Regions from separate parts of the Paenibacillus sp. YSY-4.3 genome, predicted to be linked through region 2. Evidence: riboswitches for the same ligand, from Rfam matches in the RefSeq annotation. Region 2 holds a riboswitch; each other region holds the start of a gene.
What was found. Region 2 has a riboswitch for cobalamin ahead of ACYUJT_RS14675 (LysR family transcriptional regulator). Riboswitches for the same ligand answer to the same signal wherever they lie in the genome.

Region 1: linked by a shared signal. The riboswitch ahead of metE (5-methyltetrahydropteroyltriglutamate--homocysteine S-methyltransferase) and the one ahead of ACYUJT_RS14675 (LysR family transcriptional regulator) in region 2 are both predicted to bind cobalamin.
Region 3: linked by a shared signal. The riboswitch ahead of ACYUJT_RS07925 (anaerobic ribonucleoside triphosphate reductase) and the one ahead of ACYUJT_RS14675 (LysR family transcriptional regulator) in region 2 are both predicted to bind cobalamin.

The regions. Positions count from the first base shown of each region.
Region 1 is NZ_BAABMC010000001.1:1,170,767-1,172,970, reverse strand. Features, by position in the region: gene metE (5-methyltetrahydropteroyltriglutamate--homocysteine S-methyltransferase) at 1-1,050, opposite strand, end outside; cobalamin riboswitch at 1,185-1,381, opposite strand; gene ACYUJT_RS05525 (helix-turn-helix transcriptional regulator) at 1,478-1,837, opposite strand; gene ACYUJT_RS05520 (response regulator) at 2,034-2,204, opposite strand, start outside.
Region 2 is NZ_BAABMC010000004.1:70,402-72,605, forward strand. Features, by position in the region: gene ACYUJT_RS14670 (DUF6953 family protein) at 1-135, shown strand, start outside; cobalamin riboswitch at 869-1,073, shown strand; gene ACYUJT_RS14675 (LysR family transcriptional regulator) at 1,305-2,204, shown strand, end outside.
Region 3 is NZ_BAABMC010000002.1:210,491-212,694, reverse strand. Features, by position in the region: gene ACYUJT_RS07925 (anaerobic ribonucleoside triphosphate reductase) at 1-999, opposite strand, end outside; cobalamin riboswitch at 1,188-1,420, opposite strand; gene ACYUJT_RS07920 (MurR/RpiR family transcriptional regulator) at 1,560-2,204, opposite strand, start outside.

The DNA.
Region 1 (2,204 bases), on a different contig from region 2:
AGCGTCGCGAAGCACCGTCACCAGCGCCTGCTCCTGCTTAGCCGACACCGGTACATGCAGAAGACTGCAGGACGGCTGCACGATTACCTCGGCACCGGAAGTAAGTTCCAGGATCTCCTTCAGTTGCTGCTCCTGGCGATACAAATCCGTGCGCCATATATTGCGGCCATCGACGATTCCCGCTCCCAGCGTCTTGCCTGCCGGGAATCCAAACTTGCGAAGGGCAGCCAGGTTGCCGTCTGCGCCATGAATGAAGTCAAGGCCGATGCCTGCTACAGGCAAGGATACGACTTCCTCATAACGGTCAACCGCTTCGAAATATGTCTGCAGTAGAACGGAAATTTCCGGAGCCTCGCGCTGAATCGTTTCGTAAATGTTTCTAACCCGCGTCATATCCTCGGCGGATACAGAGGTCACCAAGGACGGTTCATCCACTTGAACCCAGGTTACGCCTTCAGCAACCAGCTCTTTAAGCACTTGAACATATAGCGGCAGCAGCTGCTCCACCCAATGATCCCACTCTGTTGCTTCATTAAACCCTTTTGACAGCTTGAGGAAAGAATACAGCCCGATCAGCACGGGTCTTCCTTCGATGCCCAGCTGCTCTTTCGCTTCCTGGTAAGCAGCCAGCGGACGGTTTGTCGTTAGCTGCGGTTTTCTGCTCCCAAGCTCCGGAACAATATAATGATAGTTCGTGTTGAACCATTTCGTCATTTCACTCGCCGGCGCTTCTTTATTCCCCCGGGCAATCGCATAGTACGTATCAAGCGATACCTCTCCGCCGCTATAGGAGAACCGCTCCGGAACAAGTCCGAACATAACAGCCATATCGAGGACATGGTCATAGTACGTAAAATCGCCTACAGGGATAATTTCGATGCCCTGATCCCGCTGCTGCCGCAAATTATGAAGCCGGATCTCCGTCAACTGCTCGTGCAGTTGCTGCTCGTTCAGCTTGCCAGACCAGTAGGCTTCAATCGCTTTCTTCCATTCCCGTTGCCCGCCGATTCTCGGATAACCTAAATTTCCGCTTTTTACCGTATGACTCATTAATAATTCCTCCCCAGTGTATGTGTCTTTCCAATAACAAAAAGGGCCCCCTATAGCTGGAATGGCTAAAGAGGACCTCGTCATGCTGCGCGATGGTTCAAATCTTTAACACCTCCCTATCTCCCGTAGGTACAGCAGTGTTGACAGAACAGGCAGGTCTCCTGGCTTCAGAATCACAACTGGACAGCTGCCTTCCCGATGACGGATCATCAGTGGCATGAACGCTTCCAGCTCCTCTGTTACAGTGGCGGGACCGCGCCGGCATTGCACCGGACTTCCCTTTTAAGCTTCAATCGACGGCGATTAAAGCACCTGTTCCCAAAATATTCGGTTATAAATATAAAATTTATGTTACTTCATGTTGTCAAATAATACAATACAAATCGGATTAGTCCTTGAATAAAAATGCAATAATTATGCACAAAAATCAATAATTATCAGCAACGGCCTTATTCAGCATGCCAATGCAGCGGTCTAAGTCGATCTTTACCTGCTTCTTATATAGCTCTGCCTTCTCATGCCCTTCATCGGTGAAATGATAGAGCACAATTTCCTGGAAATCTACGCTGGGATCATTCCCTTTCAGATGCTTTGTACGGTACAGTACCCCCTCCTGTACCAACTCATGAAGGGCCCGATAAATTTCGCTCTGCGGGGGAACATAGCCGAACGGCTTGAATTCCTCCTTCAACTCTTCGAGCATTTGGTAGCCGTAGCCCCTTCTCTGCTCAACCATCGAAATCAAATAGAGCTTAATGTAAGCTCGCTGTGCAATCATAAAAGCCATCGTCCCGCCTCCTGCTCTTTCCTAAAGTATAGAATAGCTATGAATTTTTCACAACAGCTGTCTATATTGCTCTTTATTACATATACATAGTTTACTAAGTACGTAGAAATGAGTAGGATTTGCAGATAGGAGCAAGAGAGGTTTTTGGGCTTTATTGTTGTGAATTTTTCATATATTGAAATATGATCATTAGAAGTTAACGTTCGACCCAGCCTTGCTCCAAAGCGTATCTCGTCAATTGCACACGATTTTCCAAATGCAATTTTTGCAATATATTTTTCAAGTGGTTTTTGACCGTTTGATCGGAAATTTGCAGCTCCTTAGCGATTTCCCGGTTGGTCATCCCTTTGGCGACCCAATCCAAAAT
Region 2 (2,204 bases):
TTCGGCGAACAATTCGTATTCGTGAATGAGAATGGAAATACATCGCTGTCTAAAGAAGTGAAGAAGGCTTTCCGCAAACTCCACGGCGGCAGAATTGCTTGGGACCGCGACGGATTCTTTTGGGCTTGGACCTGAGGAGGCATTGGCCGTAGTAGACCGGAGCTGCTACAATGCCTACTATCGCATGTCGCTTGTTATAACGCTACGTGATCGTGCAAGACCCTGATGGCAACTTAATCAATCTTTTCGCTTAGTGGGGATGCCAACATAAGATTTACTAATTTCTCGCCGCCACAAGTTCTTGCCGAACCCTCCAATGAACTGACTTACTGTCGGACCCAGGCTCAAGAGGTAGCACGGAGAACCGTATCATAAGTGACGGCGAAAATTGGGGTGTCGGGGCAAAACTAATTTTGGGCCCCGGACCCATTTAGCCAGCGTAAAACGGGTTGCCTCGCCAATTTTCACGGTGTGCCCAAACCTCCTTCTTTATTGTCCTTAACCAACTTGTTAAAAAGACAAAGCCATTTGATTTGACGGCTACCGCAGAAGACATCGGTGAGCTTCACGGGAGACTCATCCGTGTTGGAAGAAACTTTGTCGAGTTTATCAAGATGCCAGGCCGGAGGGTTCCTACTCTGTTTCCGTTAAATCAGTTCACTGAAGTCGAATGCGAACATGAAGATGAGGAATAGGAACTGCGAACGACCCGCAAGTAGTGCGCATGAAGATATATCGTTGCGAGTCCGCGTTAAAACGCGGATTTTTTTATTTTTACGATACAGCGCGGTCTTTTGATCGCCATCTGCTGCTCTTGTTTTTATCGTTAATTGTCGAGTAAGATGTAGGTATCATTAACTTTGTATAAATTGCATAATTGAGAACAGGTGTCTGATCGGCGACGTGCTTGTCGTTCTGACTTAAAAGGGAAGTTCGGTGCAATACCGACGCGGTCCCGCCACTGTAACGGAGGAGCAGGCAGCTCAACCGGCCACTGATCTACATGGATTGGGAAGGCCGCTGCCGAGTGACGATTCCGGAGCCAGGAGACCTGCCTGTTCTGACAGCACTGCTGTACCTACGGGAGATAGGAAGGTGTTAGATGAACCGTCATAATATACGATTATGCAGGCGTCTTTCCCTATGTTTTTCACAGGGAAGACGCCTTTTATTGTTGCTAGCAGACACAACACGTTAAGACGTGTACCACTATGCCGTTATGGGTGAGCAAATTGCTTCATTAGGCTAGTCAGCGGGAAAAGTCTCGTGGCGTGCAGAAGATGATTAGTGAAGGGGGTATTCCAATGACCTTACAACAATTGAAATATATTCTGACTATCGTGAATTGCGGCTCGATAAGCGAAGCGGCAAAGAGGCTGTTTATTTCGCAGCCGAGCTTATCCAATGCGGTGAAAGAAATCGAGATGGAAGCAGGTATTGAGATTTTCCTTCGATCGTCCAAGGGAATCGTGCTATCCAGCGACGGAGCGGAGTTCCTATCTTACGCTAGGCAAGTCGTAGAGCAAGCTGAGCTTCTCGAGCAGCGGTACATGAATCGTAAGCCTTCGAAGAAGCTGTTCTCGATCTCAACACAGCATTATGCCTTCTCAGTGCAGGCTTTCGTCGGACTGCTGAAGGAGCTTAAAGTGGATGAGTACGAGTGCACGCTACGCGAAACGCGTACCCACGAGATTATCGAAGACGTACGGAATATGAGAAGTGAGCTCGGAATCATTTATATCAGCGAATTCAACCGAAAGGTGATTCAAAAGATATTAAAGGACAACGATCTGCGATTTCATCCGCTGTTCCAAGCGGAAGCGCACGTATTTATCAGTGAGGAGCATCCACTTGCCTCTAAGTCGCTGCTGGACATCGAGGATTTGGATGACTTCCCGTGTTTGGCCTTTGAGCAAGGTGAATATAATTCCTTTTACTTCGCGGAGGAAATACTCAGCACGCGAACGTACAAGAAGAAAATACTGGTCAGTGACCGTGCCACGTTATTCAACCTGTTGATCGGGCTTAATGGCTATACGATTAGCTCAGGCGTACTGAATAAGGATCTGAACGGGGAACAAATCAAATCTGTACGACTTCGTACGGACGAGAACATAAAGGTAGGTTACATCGTGAATCAAAAGGCGAGCTTGAGCCAGCTGGCTGCCGCCTATTTGATGAAGCTCAAAACCGTCATTACGGAA
Region 3 (2,204 bases), on a different contig from region 2:
GCGGCAGCCCATCGTGGCAAATTCGGTATCTGGGTTCGCCGGATTGTAGTACATCAGATTGAGCGGGGCGTCCAGGTTGGCGAAGTTCGGATACAGCCGCTTGGCCGAGCATTCCGCTGCTTTCAGGAACAGCTCGTAATTGGGTTCTCCGGGCTGCTGATTAACGCCTTGCTTGCATTTAAAAATTTGAATTGGAAAAATCGGCGTTTCGCCGCTGCCAAGTCCGCGCATCGTTGCGGCAAGCAGGGAGCTGATGACGAGTTGTCCTTCTATCGACGTGCAGGTGCCGTAGTTGATGCTCGTAAACGGAATTTGTCCGCCCGCCCGGCTCGACATCGTATTGAGATTGTGAATGAGGCTCTCGGCGGCCTGCAGCGTTTCGCCTTCGATCTCTTTGACTGCATATTTGAAAGCTCTTGGATACTGCGCTTGCAGATCGGAGCGAGCCATTGTGATGAGGCCGTACTCGGCGTCCTTGTCTCCTTCTTCGAAGTAGTCCAAGCCTTTGCGGAAATATTTGATGAAGGATTTGGTCACATAAGGCGCCAGGTCATGATCAAGCTTGTTGGCGGATACTCCACCGTATTGCGCATTTTGCTGGGATTGAAAAATAATCGCCACGAGCGCCATCGCCGTCATAATTGAATTCGGCGGCCTTACACTGCCGTTCCCGGTGTTGAACCCTTCGCGCAGCAGCTTATCGAACGGAATAAAGATACAGTTCGTCGTTCCGATCGCATATTGATCCAAATCGTGTACGTAGACGACATTGTCTTGAATGGCCTGAACGAGTGGTTTAGGCATGACAAAATGGTTCGCATACCATTTCGCGTATTCGCTGCCGAATTTGCTCATCTTGCCGGAGAAGCTTTCGCCGTTCAAGTTAGCGTTCTCCCGCAGCACTTCAAGATTGCTGCTCGCAACGATCTCTTCTCCTAATGTAATAACTTCTTCCAGCATGTCTTGGCGGCTTGTATAAACCGGGTTCATAATCGCCATAACAAAGTTTCCCTCCCGAAAAACTACACATTACAACCATATAAAAGGCATTTCCGACTGTGCAAGGTTGGAAATGCCCGAATGCGCGTTGGAAGAACTGCTTGGATCATCCATTAGATACAGGATAGATACATATGTAAGCTGCAAGCGGACACCTACCTGTTCCTCGCAGGTTCATCTGGTACTTGGTGTCAATACAGAATTGGGCAGGTATCCTGGCTTCCGGTTTCTTCGCTGACGCCTTCCCGCAGATGGCTAGCATCTGCAGTGGCCCTTGTCAGTAAAGTGCTGCAAAGAGCTTGGTGAGCTCTTGCAGGCACCCGGTCACAGTGGCGGGACCGCAGCGGAATTGCACCGCACTTCCCTTTTAAGCCCCAGCCGATCAATAGAGGGCTGGATCACCCGATTCCACTATATTTGGTTGTCTGCAACTTACATTACCCCAATATGTAGTGTTTGTAAACAGACAACTTCACCAGCCGAGTGATGAAAAAGTATGAAAAAACTGGTGAAAGCAACCCTGATGCGGCGAGTGGGAGATGAAGAAAAATTGTGAACATTTATCGCGGCAATTCATGGTCGTATTTTTTGCGCAGGTGGTTCAGCTGTTCTAATTTGCGCAGGTGCTGCTCTTGGTTTTTCATCCCGGTAGCGACGATCAGGTTCTCTACCAGGAAGGTCGGGGCGATCATCGAATGGAATTCCCAAATCTCGCCCCGGCTGGCATACAGGGTTACGTCGCTTTGGCCCGAGAAGTCGGAGACAAGGCGATCGGTAATGAGTACTGTACGGTAGCCGCATTGCTTGGCATGGTCAGCGATCACTTTGGCTTCTGGAAGCAATCGGACGAAGCCGAAGAGGACAACGACGTCTTCGCCTGTAATATGGAGCAGATCCTCGAACAGCTCGCTGCCTCCGCGATCAAGGTGATGGATGGACAGGCCGAAGCGGCTGAGGCGGTAATGCATCAACTGGGCCAGACCGGACGAGGGACCCGGGGCATACAAATATACTCTGCGCGCCGTGACAAGTGCATCAACAGCGGCGTCAAATGCTTCCTGTGAATAATGCTGCAGCGTGCCTTCTAGATGCTCAATGCTGGAGGCAAGGAATTGACCTGGAAAGGACGCCGCGTTTGCTCTATCCATGATGTTTTTCATCTTGGCGGCAGGGGTAACTTCCAAATGCTCGCGAAGCTGGTTTTT